Variovorax paradoxus: one gene and its partner. The protein of the gene in region 2 binds, or shares a complex with, the protein of the main gene of each other region. Links are inferred from orthologs where the notes say so. Each region holds a gene or a part of one and is shown on either strand. Other genes may lie near its edges.

The links.
Region 1: the proteins of GFK26_RS31500 (region 2) and uvrB are in contact, whole or in part, in a crystal structure (PDB 7EGT), measured with the Thermus thermophilus proteins. The link is inferred for Variovorax paradoxus from one-to-one orthologs. Residues at the interface, in WP_096412145.1 of Thermus thermophilus: His654, Arg656, Phe657, Gln666, Asp668, Glu669, Lys680, Arg681, Leu682, Ser683, Lys685, Tyr686, Ala687; in WP_096411307.1 of Thermus thermophilus: Glu23, Leu25, Arg26, Asp27, Gly28, Glu29, Arg30, Phe31, Arg55, Glu326, Asp327, Phe328, Glu379, Ser382, Gln383, His398, Gly400, Arg401.

What each region holds. Positions count from the first base shown.
Region 1 is NZ_CP045644.1:4,737,948-4,748,575, forward strand. What follows is about bases 7,334-10,268. They hold uvrB (excinuclease ABC subunit UvrB), read left to right. Parts: upstream 7,334-7,709; coding sequence 7,710-9,827; downstream 9,828-10,268. Other genes in these bases: GFK26_RS21905 (amino acid aminotransferase), read right to left, coding at 7,334-7,604; iscR (Fe-S cluster assembly transcriptional regulator IscR), read left to right, coding at 10,066-10,268. Outside these bases: accC (acetyl-CoA carboxylase biotin carboxylase subunit), read left to right, coding at 1-461; biotin synthase BioB, read left to right, coding at 461-1,498; GFK26_RS21875 (VOC family protein), read left to right, coding at 1,495-1,980; GFK26_RS21880 (Lrp/AsnC family transcriptional regulator), read right to left, coding at 1,970-2,467; drug/metabolite exporter YedA, read left to right, coding at 2,584-3,501; GFK26_RS21890 (LysE family translocator), read right to left, coding at 3,514-4,149; GFK26_RS21895 (RnfABCDGE type electron transport complex subunit B), read right to left, coding at 4,146-4,772; GFK26_RS21900 (polyhydroxyalkanoate depolymerase), read right to left, coding at 4,792-6,252; more of GFK26_RS21905, read right to left, coding at 6,408-7,333; more of iscR, read left to right, coding at 10,269-10,602. UniProt on the Escherichia coli protein: The UvrABC repair system catalyzes the recognition and processing of DNA lesions. A damage recognition complex composed of 2 UvrA and 2 UvrB subunits scans DNA for abnormalities.
Region 2 is NZ_CP045644.1:6,782,883-6,793,666, reverse strand. Bases 508-3,598 are described here. They hold GFK26_RS31500 (UvrD-helicase domain-containing protein), read left to right. Parts: upstream 508-871; coding sequence 872-3,325; downstream 3,326-3,598. Other genes in these bases: GFK26_RS31495 (BPSS1780 family membrane protein), read right to left, coding at 3,363-3,598; GFK26_RS31505 (OmpW/AlkL family protein), read right to left, coding at 508-667. In the rest of the region: more of GFK26_RS31505, read right to left, coding at 14-507; more of GFK26_RS31495, read right to left, coding at 3,599-4,193; GFK26_RS31490 (homoserine kinase), read right to left, coding at 4,203-5,252; GFK26_RS31485 (hypothetical protein), read right to left, coding at 5,326-5,700; polA (DNA polymerase I), read left to right, coding at 5,798-8,620; GFK26_RS31475 (M20/M25/M40 family metallo-hydrolase), read left to right, coding at 8,676-9,962; GFK26_RS31470 (LysR family transcriptional regulator), read left to right, coding at 9,985-10,784. UniProt on the Escherichia coli protein: A helicase with DNA-dependent ATPase activity. Unwinds DNA duplexes with 3'-5' polarity. Translocates on single-stranded DNA with 3'-5' polarity. Initiates unwinding more efficiently from a nicked substrate than double-stranded DNA.

The DNA of each region.
Region 1 (10,628 bases), 2.0 Mb from region 2 along the record:
CCGGCGCCAGCAGCGTCACGGTGGGCGACAAGCGCTACCAGATCGACAGCGCTTTCGCGCTGGGCGCGGCGCGCGTGCAGGGCACCGTCAACGGCAAGCCGTTCACGGCGCAGGTGGAGCGCGGCGCGGGCAAGAACCCGCTGGCGCTGCGCGTGTCGCACGACGGCACGCAGATCGAAGCCATGGTGCTGTCGCCGCTGGGCGCGCGCCTGCTCGAGCTGATGCCCTACAAGGCGCCGCCCGACCTCAGCAAGTTCCTGATGTCGCCGATGCCGGGCCTGCTGGTCGAGGTGGCGGTGCAGCCGGGGCAGCAGGTCCAGGCCGGCGAGAAGCTGGCCGTGATCGAGGCCATGAAGATGGAAAACGTGCTGTTCGCCGCGCAGGATGGCGTGGTGGGCAAGATATCGGCGGCCAAGGGCGAATCGCTCGCCGTCGACCAAATCATTCTGGAGTTCAACTGATGGGTGCCAACGACCTGCAACAGGCAGCAATCACGCTGCACCGCCCGGCCAAGGCCGTGGCGACGCCCCAGGGCCCCTGGTCCGTCGAGGCGATCCAGGCGCTGCTCGACAAGCCTTTCATGGAACTGCTGTTCGAGGCGCAGACCGTGCACCGCCGGCATTTCCCCGAAGGCGACATCGAGCTGGCCACGCTGCTGTCGGTGAAGACCGGCGGCTGCCCCGAGAACTGCGGCTACTGCCCGCAGTCGGCCGAGTTCGACACCGGCGTGAAAGCGCAGAAGCTCATGGAGGTCGACGAGGTGGTGCGCGCCGCGCAGGCCGCCAAGGACGCCGGTGCCACGCGCTTCTGCATGGGCGCCGCCTGGCGTGCGCCCAAGGACCGCGACGTCGAGAAGGTGGCGGTGCTGGTCGAGGCCGTGAAGGGCCTGGGCCTGCAGACCTGCGCCACGCTCGGCATGCTGGAGCCGCACCACGCGCAGCAGCTCAAGGCGGCCGGCCTGGACTACTACAACCACAACCTGGACACCGCGCCCGAGTACTACACCGACGTGGTCGACACGCGCACCTACCAGGACCGCCTGGACACGCTGGCCGCCGTGCGCAGCGCCGGCATCAGCGTGTGCTGCGGCGGCATCGTGGGCATGGGCGAGCAGCCGGTGCACCGCGCCGGGCTGATCGCGCAGCTCGCCAACATGAACCCGTACCCCGAATCGGTGCCGATCAACAGCCTGGTGCGCGTGCCCGGCACGCCGCTGGCCGACTCGGAGCCGGTCGATCCCTTCGACTTCGTGCGCATGATCGCCGTGGCGCGCATCACCATGCCGACCGCGCGCGTGCGCCTGTCGGCCGGCCGCCAGCAGATGGGCGAGGCGGTGCAGGCCCTGTGCTTCATGGCCGGCGCCAACTCGATCTTCTACGGCGACAAGCTGCTCGTTACCGGCAACCCCGACGCCGATGCCGACGTGCAGCTGCTGCGCAAGCTCGGCCTGCGCTCGCACCGCACGCAGGAGCAAGTCGAAGAAGGCGGCTGCGCATGACGACGCCGCGTCCCTTCAAGGTGCTGGGCATCCAGCAGATCGCCATCGGCGGCCCCGACAAGCTGCGGCTGCAGAAGCTGTGGGTCGACATGCTGGGGCTCGAGGTGACGGGCACTTTCCGCAGCGAGCGCGAGAACGTCGACGAAGACATCTGTTCGATGGGCAGCGGCCCGTTCAAGGTCGAGGTCGACCTGATGCAGCCGCTCGACCCTGAAAAGAAGCCAGCGGTGCACACCACGCCCCTGAACCATGTCGGCCTGTGGATCGACGACCTGCCGAAGGCCGTCGAATGGCTCACGGCGCAGGGCGTGCGCTTTGCGCCGGGCGGCATCCGCACGGGCGCGGCGGGTTTCGACATCTGCTTTTTGCATCCCAAGGCCAACGACGAGTTCCCGATTTCGGGCGAGGGCGTGCTGGTCGAGATGGTGCAGGCGCCACCCGAGGTGGTGACGGCCTTCAACGCGCTCGCCGCTACGCGCTGAGCGCTTTGCGCACCGGCGGCTTCACGTCGGCGCGCTGCGGCGGCAGCATCGGCTGGTGCTCGCGCGCCGGGTTCAGGATGATCGAGGTCGCGGTCTCGGTCAGGATGCAGAACTTGGCGAGCACGGCGTCGAGGTGCGGCACGTCGATCACCGCGATCTCGAGGATCCAGCTGTCTTCGCCGGTCACGTTGTAGGCGTTGACGCACTCGGGCGTTTCCTGCACCAGCTTCACCACGAGGTCGTAGTCGGCCCGCCCGACGCGGATGATCCCGCGGATGCCGTAGCCCAGCCGCGTGAGGTTCACGGTCGCGCGGTAGCCGGTGATGACGCCGGCGGCTTCCAGCTTTTTCACGCGCTCGGTCACGGCCGGCTGGCTCAGGTGCACGCGACGGCCCAGCTCGGCCATGCTCAGGCGGGCGTCGGCCTGCAGTTCGGCCAGGATGCGGGTGTCATGGGCGTCCAGCGTGGGGGTCAAGGTGAAATCCATGGAAGTCCTTTAAATCGACGGTGCAGTGCGAGCAGAACCATGAAATTCGCATGGCTGCCGGGCAGGGGCTTTCATACCATGACGAGCACCACATACCAAGAAGAGACACCCTCGCCATGTCGACACTCGCACCAACTGCGCAGGCCGCGCCTGCTTCGTCGCGCCCCCGGCTGACGCCGCTGCTCTGGCTCTGCCTGGCCGCCACCTGGGTGGTCTGGGGCTCGACCTACCTGGCCATCAAGTACGCGCTGATCAGCTTTCCGCCGTTCCTGCAGATGGGCTCGCGCTTCCTGGTCGCGGGCGTGCTGCTGGCGGCGTGGATGCGCTGGCGCGGCACGCCCTGGCCGACGCGCCTGCAATGGCGCAATGCGCTGGTCGTCGGTGCGCTGATGCTCGGCGGCGGCATGGGCGGCACGGCGCTGGCCGAGGTGTCGATCGGCTCGGGGCTGGTGGTGGCGTTCATTGCCGTCATTCCGTTGCTCATCGCGCTGCTGAACCTGATCTGGGGCGTGAAGCCGGCGCGGCTCGAAGCGGCCGGCATTGCGCTCGGACTGGCCGGCGTGCTGATGCTCACGCAAGGCAGCGGCTTCAAGGCCTCGCCCGAGGGGCTGATCGCGATCTGCGTGGCCTGCGTGTGCTGGTCGCTCGGCAGCGTGCTGAGCCAGCGCAGCCTGCCGCTGGCGCCCGGCGCGATGGGCTTCGCGAGCGAGATGCTGTGCGGCGGCGTGGTGCTGATGGTGCTGGCCGCGGTGTCGGGCGAAACGATGAGCTGGCCGCCGCAACCCGTGGCGTTGGGGGCGTGGGTCTATCTCGTGGTGTTCGGCTCGCTGATTGCCTTCAACGCCTACATGGTGCTGCTCGCGCAGGCGCCGGCCGGGCTGGCGGCGAGCTACACCTTCGTCAATCCGGTGATCGCGATGCTGCTGGGCGTGTGGATCGCCCACGAGACCGTCACGCGCTTCGAGTGGTACGCCGTGGGCGTGGTGCTGGCGGGCGTGCTGCTGTTGCTCTTCAAGCGCCCGAACAAGGGCTGAGTTCGACGAGGCTCAGGCCGGGCGACGCCAGAAGGCGAGGGTGGCGGCCAGTAGCCACATGCCGACGGCGCAGCTGCGGTTGAGCACCTTGAGGCCGCGGCGCGAGAGCCAGCGCACGGCCTGTGTCCCGGCGCCGGCATAGGCCAGCATCACGCAGGTGTCGAGCACGACGAAGATCGCGCCCAGCACCAGGTACTGCATGCCCTGGGGCTTGGCGGTGTCGATGAACTGGGGCAGAAAGGCGGCGAAGAACAGCACCGTCTTCGGGTTCGACAGCGCCACCATCAGGCTGCGCACGAGCGCAATGCGACCGTGCGGACGGACCTCGATGGCCGACTTGGCCAGCGCGGTGCCCAGGTCGGTCGCTTCGCTGCGCCACAGCTTGATGCCGAGCCACACCAGGTAGGCCACGCCCGCGACGCGGATCGCGTTGAAGAGCCATTCCGAAGCCGCGAGCAGCGAGCCCAGCCCGAGCGCCACGACCGCGATCAGCGAGACGCTGCCGAGCGACGCGCCTGCAATGCCCCAGCTGGCGCGGCGCATGCCGCCGTCGATGCCGTTGGACAGCGCCAGCAGCATGGTCGGGCCGGGAATTACCGCCAGGGCGAGCGAGGCGACGGCGTAGATCAGCAGGGTGTCGAGGGTCATGGTTTGGTGGCGCGTTGTTCGGCGGCGGCGCGGGCACGTGCCAGCGCGGCTTCGACGATGGAGCGCTTGCGCGTGTTGGCGGCTTGCGGTTCGGCGGCGGCGGGCGCCGGTTCGGCCTCGCGCTTCGCGGTGTCGCGATGTTGGGCGTGCAGCTTGTAGCGCTGCAGTGCGGCCTCGGCCTGCGCCTGCGACCACGCCTGCCAGCCACTGCGGCCTGGTGTCTCGACTTCGAGTGAGATGCAATCGACCGGGCAGACCGGAATGCACAGCTCGCATCCGGTGCAGTGCGCCTCGATCACTGTGTGCATGCGCTTGTTGATGCCGATGATCGCGTCGGTCGGGCAGGCGTCGAGGCAGAGCGTGCAGCCGATGCACCAGGCTTCGTCGATGACCGCCATGGCGCGCGGGCCTTCGGTGCCGAACTGCGGATCGAGTGGTTGTGCGGTGCGGCCCGTGAGCAGCGCGAGGCGTTCGATGCCCTCGGCGCCGCCCGGCGGGCACTGGTTGATGTCGGCCTTGCCGTCGGCGATGGCCTGCGCGTAGCCCGCGCAATCGGGGTAGCCGCACCGTGTGCACTGCGTTTGAGGCAGTGCGTCGTTGATGCGTGCGGCCAGCCCGTTCACGGTGGGGGATGCGCGCAGCTCAGCGCGTGGCGCTGGCGCGGGGCTTCTTCTTTGCGGCCGGTGCCTTCGCGGCAGCCGGCGCGGCCTTCACAGCGACCGCCTTCTTGGCGGCGACCGGCGTCTTGCGGGCCGCGGCGGTTGCCACGACCTTCAGCTTCTGGCCCGGCTTGACGCGGTCTTCGGCCGGCAGCGCTTCGCGCGCACCGGCGCGGCGCTGGGGCTCGTCGCTGGCGGCGATGAAGTTGCGCACCTTCGGGTAGACCAGGTCGCGCCAGCGGCGGCCGCTGAAGATGCCGTAGTGGCCCGCGCCCTTGACTTCGTAGTGCTCGCGCTTGGCATCGGCGATGCCGGTGCACAGGCTGTGCGCGGCCTGGGTCTGGCCCGAGCCGGAGATGTCGTCGAGCTCGCCTTCGACGGTGAGCAGGGCGGTGGCGTGGATGTCCTGCGGACGCACGCGCTCCACCTGGCCGGCGGGGTTCTTCACGTCCCAGGTGCCGTTGACCAGGTCGAAGTCCTGGAACACGGTGCGGATGGTCTCGAGGTAGTAGTCCGCGTCCATGTCGAGCACGGCGTTGTACTCGTCGTAGAACTTGCGGTGGGCTTCGGCGCTGGCGTCGTCACCCTTGATCAGGTCCTTGAAGTAGTCGTAGTGGCTGGTGGCGTGGCGGTCGGGGTTCATGGCCACGAAGCCCGTGTGCTGCAGGAAGCCCGGGTAGACCTTGCGGCCCGCGCCCGGGAAGCCTTGCGGCACGCGGTAGATCACGTTGTTCTCGAACCACTCGAAGCTCTTGTTGGTCGCGAGGTTGTTGACCGCCGTGGGCGATTTGCGCGCGTCGATCGGGCCGCCCATCATGGTCATCGTGAGGGGCAGCGCCTCGCCGCGGCTGGCCATGAGCGACACGGCCGCGAGCACGGGCACGGTGGGCTGGCACACGCTCACCACGTGGCAGTTGCCGTACTCGGCCTGCAGGCGGCGGATGAACTCCTGCACGTAGTTGATGTAGTCGTCGAGGTGGAACTCGCCTTCGGACAGCGGCACCAGGCGCGCGTTCTTCCAGTCGGTGATGTAGACCTTGTGGTCCTGCAGCATGGTGCGCACAGTGTCGCGCAGCAGCGTGGCGTAGTGGCCCGACAGCGGCGCCACGATCAGCACCACGGGCTGGCTCTTGAGCGTCTTGAGAATGTGGGGTTCGTCGGTGAAGCGCTTGAAGCGGCGCAGTTCGCAGAAAGGCTTGTCGAGCTCGACGGCCTCCTGGATGACGACGTCTTCGCCTTCGACCTTGACCGACTTGATGTTGAACTCGGGCTTCTCGTAGTCCTTGCCCAGCCGGTACATCAGGTCATAGCCGGCGGCCATGCGCTGTGCCATCGGCAGTTGGCTCCAGACGGCACCGGGACCGTAGAGCTTGGAGGCGGCCTGGGCGAAGTCCGAAAAGGGCTCCATCAGGGAACGCTGGGCTTCGTAGAGTTGATAGAGCATCGCGGGTCTTTGAGTGGATGTTGCAGTGCAATATATCAGTGCATTTGCCGCGGCGCAGGGGGCCGAACCCTAGCCCCGAGCGGGCTGGATTCGCCTTCTGTGGCCGAATGTGAACGAATCGTCAAAAAGTCGATTCACTCACACCCGGTTGTCACCTAGATGACCTTCGCAATCGACGCGCAGACGTAGTCGATGTTCTTGCTGTTGAGCGCGGCGACGCACATGCGGCCGGTGTCGGTGCCGTACACGCCGAACTCGTTGCGCAGGCGAACCATCTGGTCCTTGGAGAGGCCCGAGTAGCTGAACATGCCGATCTGGGTGGTGATGAAGCTCATGTCTTCCTTCACGCCGGCGCCCTTGAGGCCGTCGACCAGCTTCTGGCGCATGGCCTTGATGCGCACGCGCATCTCGCCCAGTTCTTTTTCCCACAGGGCGCGCAGCTCGGGGTTGCCGAGCACCGCGGCCACCACGGCGCCGCCGTGGATCGGCGGGTTGCTGTAGTTGGTGCGGATGGCGATCTTGAGTTGCGACAGCACGCGGCCGGCTTCTTCCTTGCTCTCGCACAGCACCGACAGGGCGCCGACGCGCTCGCCGTACAGGCTGAAGCTCTTGGAGAAGGAGGTCGAGACGAAGAAGGTCAGGCCGGCGTCGACGAACTTGGCGACCGCCGCGCCGTCTTCCTTGAGGCCGTAGCCGAAGCCCTGGTAGGCCATGTCGAGGAAAGGCACGAGGCCCTTGGCCTTCACGGCAGCAACGACCAGGTCCCACTGCTCGGGCGTGATGTCGTAGCCGGTCGGGTTGTGGCAGCAGGCGTGCAGCACGACGATGGTGCCGGCCGGCGCTGCGTTCAGGGCGGCCAGCATGCCGTCGAAGTTGATGCCGCGCTGGGCGGCGTCGTAGTAGGGGTAGCTCTCGACCGTGAAGCCGGCGTTGGTGAACAGCGCGCGGTGGTTTTCCCAGCTCGGGTCGCTGATCAGCACCGTGGCGTTGGGGTTGAGCTTCTTGAGGAAGTCGGCGCCGACCTTCAGGCCGCCGGTACCGCCGATGGCCTGGATGGTGGCCACGCGGCCCGAGGTGACGGGTTCGCTGTCGGTGCCGAAGACCAGGCCCTTGACGGCGTTGTCGTAGGCCACGATGCCGTCGATCGGCAGGTAGCCGCGGGCCGAGGGGGCCTTCATCATGTTCTGCTCTGCGGCCTGCACGCACTGGAGCAGGGGCAGCTTGCCGTTGTCGTCGTAATACACGCCGACGCCGAGATTGACCTTGAGGGGGTTGGTGTCGGCTGCAAATTGCTCGTTGAGGCCGAGGATCGGGTCGCGCGGCGCCATTTCGACCGCGGTGAACATAGACATGGAAAGGTCCTTTGGGATGAAAGCTTCGCTGGCAACCGGAGGAGGCTTTATCCTTTCCGGTTGCCTTGAATTTTACCGGCGCCACGCCACCTGTCGGGAACAGCCATGCCAGAGAACACCGAAGCCATAGCAGACCTGAAGAAAGTCGACCCGATCGGGCCGGCGAAACAGGGCGAATTCATCCGCTACCCCGGCTCGCCGTTCGAGCTGTTCCAGCCCTATCCACCGGCGGGCGATCAGCCCAAGGCGATCGAGGGGCTGGTGGCCGGCGTGCTCGACGGCGAGGTGTACCAGACGCTGCTGGGCGTGACGGGCTCGGGCAAGACCTTCACCATGGCCAACGTAATCGCCCGGCTGGGCCGTCCGGCCATCGTGTTCGCGCCCAACAAGACGCTGGCGGCGCAGCTCTACAGCGAATTCCGCGAGTTCTTTCCGAAGAACGCCGTCGAGTACTTCGTGAGCTACTACGACTACTACCAGCCCGAGGCCTACGTGCCGCAGCGCGACCTGTTCATCGAGAAAGATTCGTCGATCAACGAGCACATCGAGCAGATGCGCCTGTCGGCCACCAAGAGCGTGCTGGAGCGGCGCGACACGGTCATCGTGGCCACGGTGAGCGCCATCTACGGCATCGGCACGCCCGAGGACTACATGGAGATGCGGCTGATTGCCCGCGTCGGCGACAAGGTCGGCCAGCGTGACCTGATCTCGCGGCTCATTCGCATGCAGTACACGCGCAACGAGCAAGACTTTGCGCGCGGCACGTTCCGCGTGCGCGGCGACACCATCGACGTGTTTCCGGCCGAGCACAGCGAACTGGCGATCCGCTTCGAGCTGTTCGACGACGAGATCGAATCGCTGCAGCTGTTCGACCCGCTCACCGGGCGCATCCGCCAGAAGGTGCCGCGCTTCACGGTGTACCCGTCGAGCCACTACGTGACGCCGCGCGACAAGGTGCTGGCGGCGGTGGAAACCATCAAGATCGAGCTGGCCGGCCGGCTCAAGGAACTGACCGGCTCGGGCAAGCTGGTCGAGGCGCAGCGCCTGGAGCAGCGCACGCGCTTCGACCTGGAAATGCTGGCCGAAATCGGCCACTGCAAGGGCATCGAGAACTACACGCGGCACCTCTCGGGCGCGGAGCCCGGCGACCCGCCGGCGACGCTCACCGACTACATGCCGAAGGACTCGTTGATGTTCCTCGACGAGAGCCATCAGATGATGGGCCAGCTCAGCGCCATGTACAACGGCGACCGGGCGCGCAAGGTCACGCTGGTCGAGTACGGCTTTCGCCTGCCGAGCGCGCTGGACAACCGGCCGCTCAAGCTCGAGGAGTTCGAAAAGCGGGTGCGCCAGTGCATCTTCGTGTCGGCCACGCCCGCGCAGTACGAAAAAGACCATGCTGGCAACGTCGTCGAGCAGCTGGTGCGGCCGACCGGGCTGATCGATCCCGAAGTTGAAGTGCGTCCCGCCACGCACCAGGTCGACGATGTGCTGGGCGAGATCCGCATCCGCGTCGAGAAGAACGAGCGCGTGCTGATCACCACGCTGACCAAGCGCATGGCCGAACAGCTCACCGACTACCTGGGCGACAACGGCGTGAAGGTGCGCTACCTGCACAGCGACGTCGACACGGTCGAGCGGGTGGAAATCCTGCGCGACCTGCGCCTGGGCTCCTTCGACGTGCTGGTGGGCATCAACCTGCTGCGCGAAGGGCTGGACATTCCCGAGGTGTCACTGGTGGCGATCCTCGACGCCGACAAGGAAGGTTTCCTCCGTGCCGAGCGTTCGCTGATCCAGACCATCGGCCGGGCAGCGCGCAACCTGAACGGCAAGGCCATCCTCTACGCCGACCGGATGACCGAGTCGATGAAGAAGGCCATCGGCGAAACCGAGCGCCGCCGCACCCGGCAGATCGCCCACAACGAGGCGAACGGCATCACGCCGCGCAGCATCGTGAAGCAGGTGCGCGACCTGATCGACGGCGTCTACAGCGAGAAGACCGGCAAGGAAATGGCCAAGCTCGACCTGGAGCGCGCCAAGGTCGAGGACATGAGCGAGAAAGACATCGCGCGGGAAATCAAGCGCCTCGAAAAGCAGATGCTGGAGCACGCCCGCAACCTCGAATTCGAGAAAGCGGCCCGGGTGCGCGACCAGTTGGCGCTGCTGCGCGAGCAGGCATTCGGGGCATCGGGCGGCGACAACATTCCGGGGCTGGCGGCCTGATTTTGGCTAGGTCATAAGTTCGCTTTCTTCAAGCGAGCCGCGCTGGGGTTTACCCGAGCAGAACTCGGGGGCTTCTGCTATACTTGACCGAAATACTCAACAACAAAGAACTTCGCGATGAAGGACCGACTCCTACCGACTGGTTCACCAGCGTCAGGGGCGGGCAGGGCGGAGACGAAGTCACCGCGGCCCAAGGCTGTGGTGTCATTTCAACGGTAAGCACTTGAAGGAGCTTGCGATGCGTCTCACTACCAAAGGCCGTTTTGCGGTCACAGCAATGATCGATCTGGCGTTGCGTCAGAACACCGGTCCGGTCACGCTGGCTGCGATCAGCCAGCGGCAGCAGATTTCGCTGTCGTACCTCGAACAGCTGTTCGGCAAACTGCGCCGCCACGAGCTGGTCGAGTCGACCCGCGGCCCCGGCGGCGGCTACAGCCTCGGACGCAAGGCGGCAGACATCACGGTCGCCGACATCATCGTGTCCGTCGACGAGCCGATCGATGCCACGCAGTGCGGCGGCAAGGAAAACTGTCTCGGTGAGCAGGGTCGTTGCATGACGCACGAACTCTGGGCCTCGCTGAACCAGCGCATGGTCGAGTTCCTCGATTCCGTCACGCTGCAGAAGCTGGTCGACGACCAGATCGCCAAGGGCGTGCAGATCGAGAACAAGCCGGTCGTCAAGCGCGCCATCTCGGCCCAGCCGGTGGTCAAACCCATTCGCGTGAATGCGCCGAATTCGGTCTTCGCTCTCGGCAACGTCTTCGCGAAGTCCTGACCTGATGAGTCGGGCGGTGCCTGCGG
Region 2 (10,784 bases):
GTGCGGTTCTTCGTCAGAACCGGTAGCCGATGCCCACGCCGAACAGCCACGGGTCGACCTTCACGGTCGACAACTGCACGCCGTTCATGTTCACGGCGCTGCGGATGCGCAACTTCTTCACGTCGAGGTTGAGGTAGGTGTTCTTCGCCACCTCGATGTCGACGCCGGCGCCCATCGCAAAGCCGAAGCTTTCGTTCTGCAGCTGAAGCCGGCCGACCGTCGGCACCTGCAGGTTGACGCTGCTCAGGCGCGTGTAGTTCAGGCCCGCGCCCACGTAAGGGCGGATCTTCGCGGTGGGCATGAAGTGGTACTGCAGCATCAGCGAGGGCGGCAGGTGCTTGAAGGTGCCGATGTCCACGGGCCCGCCCAGCGCGCTCTGTTGCACGGTGACCGTCTGTTTCTGCGGCACCGTCAGCACCAGTTCGGCCGCGATGTTCGGCGTGAAGAAGTAGGTGATGTCCAGCTCGGGAATGGTCTTGCTGTTGATGGTGATGGCGTCGGCCGGAATCGACAGGTCGGCCACCGGGGCCGAGTGGTTCGCCGGCTTCAGGTACACGGCGCGGGCGCGCACCAGCCAGTTGCCTTGCGTTTCCTGTGCCGTGGCCGGCAGGGCCGTCGTGGCGGCGAGCAGGGCGGCGATGCAGACGGGGGCGAGTTTCTTTTGCATGTGTTCTGTTTTCCAGTGACGGCCGGCGCGCAGGGCCGGCAACTGGAAGGCAGTCTCCCGCCGGGCCGGGGCGTGCCGCTTGATCTGCCGCAAGCGCGGCAGGCCCGCGCAGGCAAGCGCGTCCTGCCTTGATCCATGTCATGCCCGCAAGGTCACCCGGGCCCGGCGGCGCCCGCCACGGGGCAGCTTTCTACAATGGGCCCCATGCTCCCTCACGACCTGTTTTCCGGCGCGTCCGCAGCCGATGCGGGCGGCCCTGCCTCGCCGTTGCTGAACAACCTCAACGCCGAGCAGCTTGCTGCCGTCACGCTGCCCGCGGGCAACGCGCTCATCCTCGCCGGTGCCGGCTCCGGCAAGACGCGGGTGCTCACCACCCGCATCGCGTGGCTGTTGCAGACGGGGCAGGTGTCCGCCGGCGGCATCCTGGCCGTCACCTTCACCAACAAGGCCGCCAAGGAAATGATGACGCGGCTGACCTCGATGCTGCCCGTCAACGTGCGCGGCATGTGGATCGGCACCTTCCACGGCTTGTGCAACCGCCTGCTGCGCGCGCACTGGAAGCTGGCCAACCTGCCCTCGACCTTCCAGATCCTCGACACGCAAGACCAGCTCTCGGCCATCAAGCGCCTCATGAAGCAGTTCAACGTCGACGACGAGCGCTTTCCGGCCAAGCAGACGCAGTGGTTCATCGCCGGTGCCAAGGAAGACGGCCTGCGCCCCGGCGACATGCAAGCGCGCAGCGACGACGACCGCAAGAAGGTCGAGCTGTACCAGCTGTATGAAGAACAGTGCCAGCGCGAAGGCGTGGTCGACTTCGGCGAGTTGATGCTGCGCAGCTACGAACTGCTGCGCGACAACGATCCGGTGCGCGAGCACTACCAGCGGCGCTTTCGCCACATCATGGTCGACGAGTTCCAGGACACCAACCGCCTGCAGTACGCGTGGCTGAAGATGCTTTCGGGCCACACCGCTCCCGGCGGCCACTTCACGCCGGGCGAGCACAACAGCGTGATCGCCGTGGGCGACGACGACCAGAGCATCTATGCCTTCCGCGGTGCGCGCGTGGGCAACATGACCGACTTCGTGCGCGAGTTCAACGTGCGCCACCAGATCATCCTGGAGCAGAACTACCGCAGCTACAGCAACATTCTCGACTCGGCCAACGAGCTCATCAGCCACAACAAGAAGCGCCTGGGCAAGAACCTGCGCACCGAGCAGGGTCCGGGCGAACCGGTGCGCGTGTACGAATCGCCCACCGACCTCGCCGAGGCGCAGTGGATGGTCGAAGAGATGCGCCAGCTGGTGCGCGACGGCTTCGACCGCAAGGAAATGGCCGTGCTCTACCGCAGCAATGCGCAGAGCCGGGTGATTGAAACGGCGCTGTTCAACGCCTCGGTGCCGTACCGCGTGTACGGCGGCCTGCGCTTCTTCGAGCGCGCCGAAATCAAGCACGCGCTGGCCTACCTGCGCCTGCTCGAGAACAAGGACGACGACACCAGCTTCCTGCGCGTTGTCAACTTCCCGCCGCGCGGCATCGGCGCGCGCACGCTCGAAAGCCTGCAGGACGCGGCGCGCGCCGCGGGGCGCTCGCTGCACGACGCGGTGAGCGCGGTCGGCGGCAAGGCCGGTTCGAACCTCACGGCCTTCGTCGCCAAGATCGACGTGCTGCGCGAGCAGACGCAAGGTGTGAGCCTGCGCGAGATCATCGAGCTGGTGCTCGACCACAGCGGCCTTGTCGAACACTACAAGGCCGACCGCGAAGGCGCCGACCGCCTCGAGAACTTGGACGAACTCGTGAACGCGGCCGAAAGCTTCGTCACGCAGGAAGGCTTCGGCCGCGACGCCGTGGCGTTGCCAGTCGACGAGCTGCGCCAGTCGCTCGCCAGCCAGGGCATCGACCTGACCCGCCCCGTGCTCGACGAGCCGCTGGCGCCCGATGCCGAAACAGGCGAAACGCTGAGTCCGCTCGCGGCCTTCCTGACGCACGCGGCGCTCGAGTCGGGCGACAACCAGGCGCAGGCCGGGCAGGACGCGGTGCAGCTCATGACCGTGCACGCCGCCAAGGGCCTGGAGTTCGACTGCGTGTTCATCACCGGCATGGAAGAGGGCCTGTTCCCGCACGAGAACTCGATGAGCGATTTCGAGAGCCTCGAGGAAGAGCGCCGCCTGATGTACGTGGCGATCACGCGGGCGCGCAAGCGCCTGTACCTGAGCCATTCGCAGACGCGCATGCTGCACGGCCAGACGCGCTACAACGTCAAGAGCCGCTTCTTCGACGAGCTGCCCGAAAGCGCGCTCAAGTGGCTCACGCCGAAGAACCAGGGCTTTGCGCCCTCGGCCTTCGGCTATGGCGGCGGCTACGGCAGCACGCGCGGCGGTGCCGGTGGCTACGGTGGTGGTGGGGGCGGCGGCAACCGCTACAGCGGAGGCGGCAGCAGCGCCGGCAAGGACACCTTCGCCAGCCCGCCCGTGCCGCCGCAGAAGACCGCGCCCTCGCACGGTTTGCGCTCGGGCATGCAGGTGTTCCACAACAAGTTCGGCGAGGGCACGGTGACCGCGCTGGAAGGCACCGGCGACGACGCGCGGGCGCAGGTGAAGTTCGCGCGCCACGGCGTGAAGTGGCTGGCGTTGTCGGTGGCGAAGCTCACGCCGGTCTGAAGCCGACGCCCGCCCGCGAGGGCGGGCAATTCGCGGCTCAGTTCGCGTCGAAGCTGTCGCGGAAGGTGAACCAGGTCGAAGCCAGCGACATCGCCGCGAGCACCAGCGCCGTGCCGATCATCAGGATGTTGCCGATCGCCAGGGCTGCGCCGTCGGAGCCCATGGCGCCGACGCCGATCAGCACGGTGGCGAGCAGGCCGATGGCGATGCCAGCGAGCATGAACACGCCGAACCACGCCAGGCCGAACAGCGCGTAGGCGCCGAAGTTGCGGAACAGCGCGACGATGCTGAAGAAGATGCTCTTCACCGGCTCCACGCGGTGCCAGTGCACCAGCGCGGGCGCATGCCACATGGCCAGCGACAGCGGCAGGTTCAGGCACATCAGCAGCGTGCGCGCCGTGAGGAACTCGCTGCTCTTCATCACCTCGGGCGTCACCGTTTCGTCGAACAGGTAGGCGCGCATGAGCTGCCCGCCGTCGATGAGCGCCGTCAGCGTGACGGCCAGCACGAAGTACACGGCCGAGATCACGCCCAGCACCACCAGCGAGCGCCATTCGGTGCGCATGGCGTCGAACACGGCGATGAACATCGCCGAGCCCGTGGGACGCTGCAGGTCGCCCGCGTTGCCCAGGCCGTCGGCGTTGTCGTTCGCGGCCACCGAGGACGCGACCATGAGGCCGAGCGTCAGGAAGGGCAGCAGGATCGGCGCGAGCACGCTGCCGAGCACCGGCAGCATCGACGCCGTCGAGATCATCGCCATCAGCAGGAAGAACAGCGAGATGAAGGCCAGCGGCTGGCGCCAGAAGGTCTTGAGTCCGAGGCGGACCCAGACGAAGCCGGTGCGCGCCGGCACGAGGTTGAGTTTCATTGGGTAGGGTCAGGCGGCCATCAACGGCTCGAGGACGTGGGCGATGGCGTGCGGGTGGGTGGCGCGCTCGCGCAGCACGCGCTCGAAGTGCGTCGGGTCGTGGGGCTTGAGCATGCTGGCCTCGCGCGGCAGGTGGAAGTCCCACAGGCGCGAGATCCAGAAGCGCAGCGCGGCGGCGCGCAGCATGGCGGGCAGCAGGGCGCGCTCGGAGGCGTTCAGCGCACGCACGCTTTCGTAGGCGGCGAGCAGGGCGTCGGCGCGGGCGGCGTCATGCCGGCCGCTGGCCAGGTCGATGGCCCAGTCGTTCAGGCACACGGCCAGGTCGAACAGCCAGGTGTCGGTGCCGGCGAAGTAGAAGTCGAACACGCCCGTGAGGCGCGGCGGCGCATCGGGCGCGCCGTCGGTCGCGAACATCACGTTGTCGCGGAACATGTCGGCATGCACCGGGCCGCGCGGCAGCGCCGCGTAGGCCGACGATTCTGCGACATGGTTCTGGTAGGCCAGCTCGGCGCGCAGCAGCGCCGACTGCGCCTCGTCCATGTGGGGCAGCACCACCGGGGCGGTTTCGTTCCACCAGGGCAGGCCGCGCAGGTTCGGCTGGATGCGCGGGTAGTCGCGCCCGGCCAGGTGCATACGGGCCAGCATGGCGCCCAGTTCGGCGCAATGGGCGGCCGTGGGGGCCAGCTCGCTGCGGCCCGACAACTTCTGCACCAGCGCCGCGGGCTTGCCGGCCACGCGGTGCAGCAGCTCGCAGGGCGCCTGCGCGGGAATCGACAGCGCATGGCCGGTCGGCTGCGCCACGGCGGGGTCGGCCACGGGCGCGGGCACCGGCAGGCCGGCACCGGCCAGGTGCTTCATCAGGCAAAGGTAGTACGGCAGCTGCTCGGCGCTCAGGCGCTCGAACAGCGTCAGCACGAACTCGCCCGATTCGGTGGTGGCGAAGTAGTTGGTGTTCTCGATGCCGCCCTCGATGCCGCGCAGTTCGCGCAGGGCGCCCATGCCAAGACGCTGGACGAGCGCGTGTGCCTCGCCGAACTGGACTTCGGTAAAAACTGCCATGGCGATGCTCAGCGCCGGACGGCGGCTGCGGGAGAAAAGAGGGAGGGCGGGAAGGAGAACGACGACGTCACGGTCAGAACTTCAGCACGTTCCAGACACGCGGGCCGTTGCCGCCGCTGTTCGCGTCGCCCGTCGTGCCGGGGCGGGCGCTGCCGCCGTCGTTGGGCAGCACTTCGTAACCGGGCATGTTCGACTTGGGCTTGACGTTGATGCTCTGCGTGCGGCCGCCATAGCGCACCTCGTCGACCGAGGCACCGCTGTCTTCCGTGTGGAGGTGCTCGACCTTCTGGTTGCGTCGGCCGTCGGCCTGCTCCTGATTTTGTAGCGGTTCCGCCGGTGCCGGCTTGGCAGCGGGCGCGGCCGGCGCCTGCGCAAGCGCGGCAACGGGGGTGGCGAAAGCCAGCGCCAGCAGGATGCGGCGGGCGACCAGGAGTGGGGAGCTAGGCATGCGCAGATTGTAGGCGTGCACCCGCTGGCGGCGTGTCGGCCGCCGGCCGACCCTGGTGTCGTTCCGGACGCCGGTCCGGGCACGGCAAAATGCCCCGATGACCGACAAGAAAACGCTGCTGCTCGTCGATGGCTCGAGCTACCTGTACCGGGCCTTCCACGCAATGCCCGATCTGCGCGCCGTGCCCGGCGACCCGAAGAGCCCCGCCACCGGCGCCATTCGCGGAATGATCAACATGATGACCGCGTTGCGCCGCGAGGTGCGCGCCGACTACGCGGCCTGCATCTTCGACGCCCCCGGCAAGACCTTCCGCGACGACTGGTACCCCGAGTACAAGGCCAACCGCTCGCCGATGCCCGACGACCTGCGCAGCCAGATCGACCCCATCCACGAAGTGGTGAAGTTGATGGGCTGGCCCGTGCTCACGGTGCCCGACGTCGAGGCCGACGACGTGATCGGCACGCTCGCCAAGGTGGCGGCCGCGCAGGGCGTCGAGGTGATCGTGTCCAGCGGCGACAAGGACCTGAGCCAGCTGGTCGACGAGCACATCACCATCATCGACACGATGAACGGCAAGAAGCGCGACATCGCCGGCGTGACGGCCGAGTTCGGCGTGCCGCCCAGCCTCATGGTCGACTACCAGACGCTCATCGGCGACACGGTCGACAACGTGCCCGGCGTGCCGAAGGTCGGCCCCAAGACCGCCGCCAAATGGCTGCTCGAATACGGCTCGCTCGACGCGCTGATCGAACGCGCCGCCGAAGTGAAGGGCGCCGCCGGCGAAAACCTGCGCCAGGCGCTCGACAAGCTGCCGCTGAGCAAGCGCCTCGTCACGATCCGCACCGACTGCGACCTGAACGGCCATGTCGAAGGCCTGCCCTCGCTCGAGGGCCTGCCCGTCGGCGCGCCGCAGACGGACGCGCTCAAGCCCTTCTACGAGAAGTTCGGTTTCAAGAGCCTGGTCAAGTCGCTCGAAGCGCAGGAAGTGCCGCCCGAGCTGATCGAGGAAAACCTCAAGAAGCAGAAGGCCCGCGGCGGCGCCGCGAGCGCCGACCAGGGCGGGCTGTTCGACGAGAGCACCGAACTGGGCGCGCTCGAGGCCGCCGCGCCCGCGAGCAACCTGAAGTACGACACCATCCTGGAGTGGACACAGTTCGACGCCTGGCTCGCCCGGCTCGAGGCCGCCGAACTCACGGCCATCGACACCGAGACCACCTCGCTCGACGAAATGGTCGCGCAGATCGTGGGCATCAGCTTCAGCGTCACACCGGGCGAGGCCGCCTACATTCCGCTCACGCACAACTACCCCGACGCGCCCGCGCAGCTGCCGATCGACGAGGTGCTCGCCAGGCTCAAGCCCTGGCTCGAGAACGCCGACAAGAAGAAGCTCGGCCAGCACATCAAGTACGACCGCCACGTGTTCGCCAACCACGGCATCGAGGTGCAGGGCTACGCGCACGACACCATGCTGCAGAGCTACGTGCTCGAGGTGCACCGGCCGCACGGCCTGTCGTCGCTGGCCGAGCGCCATCTGGGGCGCAGCGGCATTTCGTACGAAGACCTGTGCGGCAAGGGCGCGCACCAGATCTCGTTCAGCCAGGTCGACATCGCCAAGGCCGCCGAATACTCGTGCGAGGACAGCGACCAGACGCTCGACGTGCACCGCACCCTGTGGCCCCAGCTGCAGAAGGAAGAAAAACTGGGCTTCATCTACCAGCTCGAAATGGACTCGAGCGAGGCGCTGTACCGCATCGAACGCAACGGCGTGCTGATCGACGCCCCCACGCTGGCCGCGCAGAGCCACGACCTGGGCACGCGCATCATGGCGCTGGAGTCGGAGGCCTACGAGATCGCGGGCCAGCCCTTCAACCTCGGTTCGCCCAAGCAGATCGGCGAAATCTTCTTCACCAAGCTGGGCCTGCCCGTGGTCAAGAAGACGCCGAGCGGCGCGCCCAGCACCGACGAAGAAGTGCTCGAGAAGTTGGCCGAAGACTACCCGCTGCCCGCCAAGATCCTCGAGCACCGCGGCCTGTCCAAGCTCAAGGGCACCTACACCGACAAGCTCGGCCAGCTGGCCAACCCGCGCACCGGCCGCGTGCACACGCACTACGCGCAGGCCGTGGCCGTCACGGGCCGCCTGAGCAGCAACGACCCCAACCTGCAGAACATCCCGATCCGCACGCCCGAAGGCCGCCGCGTGCGCGAAGCCTTCGTGGCGCCGGCGGGCCGCGTGATCGCCAGTGCCGACTACTCGCAGATCGAGCTGCGCATCATGGCCCACATCAGCGGCGACGAGTCGCTGCTGCGTGCCTTCACCGACGGCGTCGACGTGCACCGCGCCACGGCGGCCGAGGTGTTCGGCACCACGCCCGATCAGGTGTCGAGCGAGCAGCGCCGCTACGCCAAGGTCATCAACTTCGGGCTCATCTACGGCATGAGCAGCTTCGGGCTGGCGAAGAACCTGGGCATCGAGACCAAGGCCGCGGCCTCGTACATCGAACGTTACTTTGCACGCTACCCGGGCGTGAAGGTGTACATGGATGAGACCGTGGAGTTTGCGCGGGAGCACGGCTACGTTGAGACCGCATTCGGCCGACGCCTTTACCTGAGCGAGATCAACGGCGGCAACGGCCCTCGCAAAAAGGCTGCGGAACGGCAGGCCATCAACGCGCCGATGCAGGGCACGGCGGCCGACCTCATCAAGCTCAGCATGGTGAAGGTGCAGAACGTGCTTGACGAAGAGAAGCGCGCCACCAAGATGATCATGCAGGTGCACGACGAACTGGTGTTCGAAGTGCCCGAGGCCGAGGTCGAATGGGTGCGCACCGAAATCCCGCGCCTGATGGCCGGCGTGGCGGCGCTCAAGGTGCCGCTGCTCGCCGAGATCGGCATCGGCCCCAACTGGGACAAGGCCCACTGATCGACGATCCATTCGCTCACGTACGAGACAAACGACAGAAACAAGAAGCAAGTCCATGACACTCCAGCCCCGCACCTTCCTGCTCGCCGCCGTCTGCGCGGCCTTCCTCGGCACCGCCTTTGCCGCGCCCGATGCCCGCATCGCCGCGCTCGCCGCCAAGGAAAAGCCCGCGCTGCTCGAGACACTGAAGGAGCTGGTCTCCATCGAGTCGGGCAGCCGCGACCTCGAAGGCCTCGAGAAAATCTCCGACCTCATCGCCGGCAAGCTCAAGGCGCTGGGCGGCGAGGTCGAGCTCATCGACCCGAGCGCCGACGCCTACCGCATGGAAGACACGCCCGAGAAAATAGGCCGCGTGGTGCGCGCCACCTTCAAGGGCACGGGCACCAAGAAGATCATGCTCATCGCGCACATGGACACGGTCTACACCGTGGGCATGCTCAACAAGCAGCCGTTCCGCATCGACGGCGACAAGGCCTACGGCCTGGGCATTTCGGACGACAAGCAGGGCGTGGCCGTCATCACGCACCTGGTGTCGATGCTGCAGACGCTGAAGTTCAAGGACTACGGCACGCTCACCGTGCTGATCAACGGCGACGAGGAAATCAGCTCGCCGGGTTCGCGCGCGCTGCTGACCAAGCTGGGCGGCGAGCACGACGCCGTGCTGTCGTTCGAAGGCGCATCCATCAAGGACGACAAGCTCTCGCTGGCCACCGCGGGCATCGCCTCGGTCACGCTGAACGTCTCGGGCAAGGCCTCGCACGCGGGCTCGGCGCCCGAGCTGGGCGTGAACGCGCTGTACGAGCTGTCGCATCAAATTTTGCAGATGCGCGACCTGTCCGACCCGGCCACGGGCCTGAAGATGAACTGGACCATCTCGAAGTCGGGCTCCAACCGCAACGTGATTCCGGCCAGCGCCACCGCGGGCGCCGACGTGCGCGTGCTCAAGGTGTCCGACTACGACCGCATCGAGCAGCAGGTGAATGAGCGCGTGAAGAAGCAGCTCGTGCCCGAGGCCAAGGTCGAGCTCAAGTTCGAACGCCGCCGTCCGCCGCTCGAGGCCACCGACGCGTCGCGCGCGCTCGCCAAGCATGCACAGGCCATCTACAAGGACGAGCTGGGCCGCCCGCTGGGCGCCGACGACAAGGCGGCCGGCGGCGGCACCGACGCGGCGTTTGCCTCGCTCAAGACCAAGGCGCCGGTCATCGAGCGCTTCGGCCTGCAGGGCTTCGGCGCGCACTCGGCCGACGCGGAGTACGTGCTGATCGATTCGATCGAGCCGCGCCTGTACCTCGGCGTGCGCATGGTGATGGACATCGCCACCGGCAAGACCACCGTTCGCTGACCGCCCCCGACGACTGTCGGCCATGCGGCTGCGCCACATCGAGGTCTTCAACGCGATCATGCTCGCGGGCAGCGTGAGCGCGGCCGCGCGGCTCATCAACATCACGCAGCCGGCCGTGAGCCGCACGCTGCAGCATGCCGAGCTGCAGCTGGGCTTTCCGCTGTTCCAGCGCACCAAGGGGCGGCTCACGCCGACCACCGAGGCGCTCACGCTGTACCCGCACATCGAGCGGCTGTTTGCGCAGCTCGACGAGGTGCAGCGGCTGGCGGCCAACCTGCGCGCAGGCAACGACACCGGCGAGCTGCGCATCCTCAGCGTGCTCGCGCTGAGCTACGAAATCCTGCCGCGCGCACTCAAGGCCTTCCGCGAAATGCACCCGGGCTATGCGATCACGGTCGAGTCGCTGCACTCGCCGCAGATCATGTCGGCGCTGCTCTTGCAAGAGGCCGACGTGGGCTTTGCCTTCAGTCCCGCGGTGCATCCCTCGCTCACGCAGGAGACGCTGGCCGACAGCCGCATGGTGTGCGTCGCGCCCAAGGGCATGCTGCCGCGCGCGCTGGTGCGCAACGGCTCGGTGGCGCTGCACGACCTCATCGACCGCCCGGTGATCGGCCTCGACGGCCGCGACCCGGTCGGCACCAGCCTGAGCCAGGCCTGCCGGCAGGCGGGCGTGGGTTTCCAGCAGGCCGTGGTCACGGTGCAGACCTACCACGCGGCGCTGGCCATGGCGCACCACGGGCTGGGCGTGGCGCTGGTCGACGGCTGCACGGCGCGCTCGGCCGACCATGCCAAGGTCGATGTGCTGACGCTGGAGCCGCACAT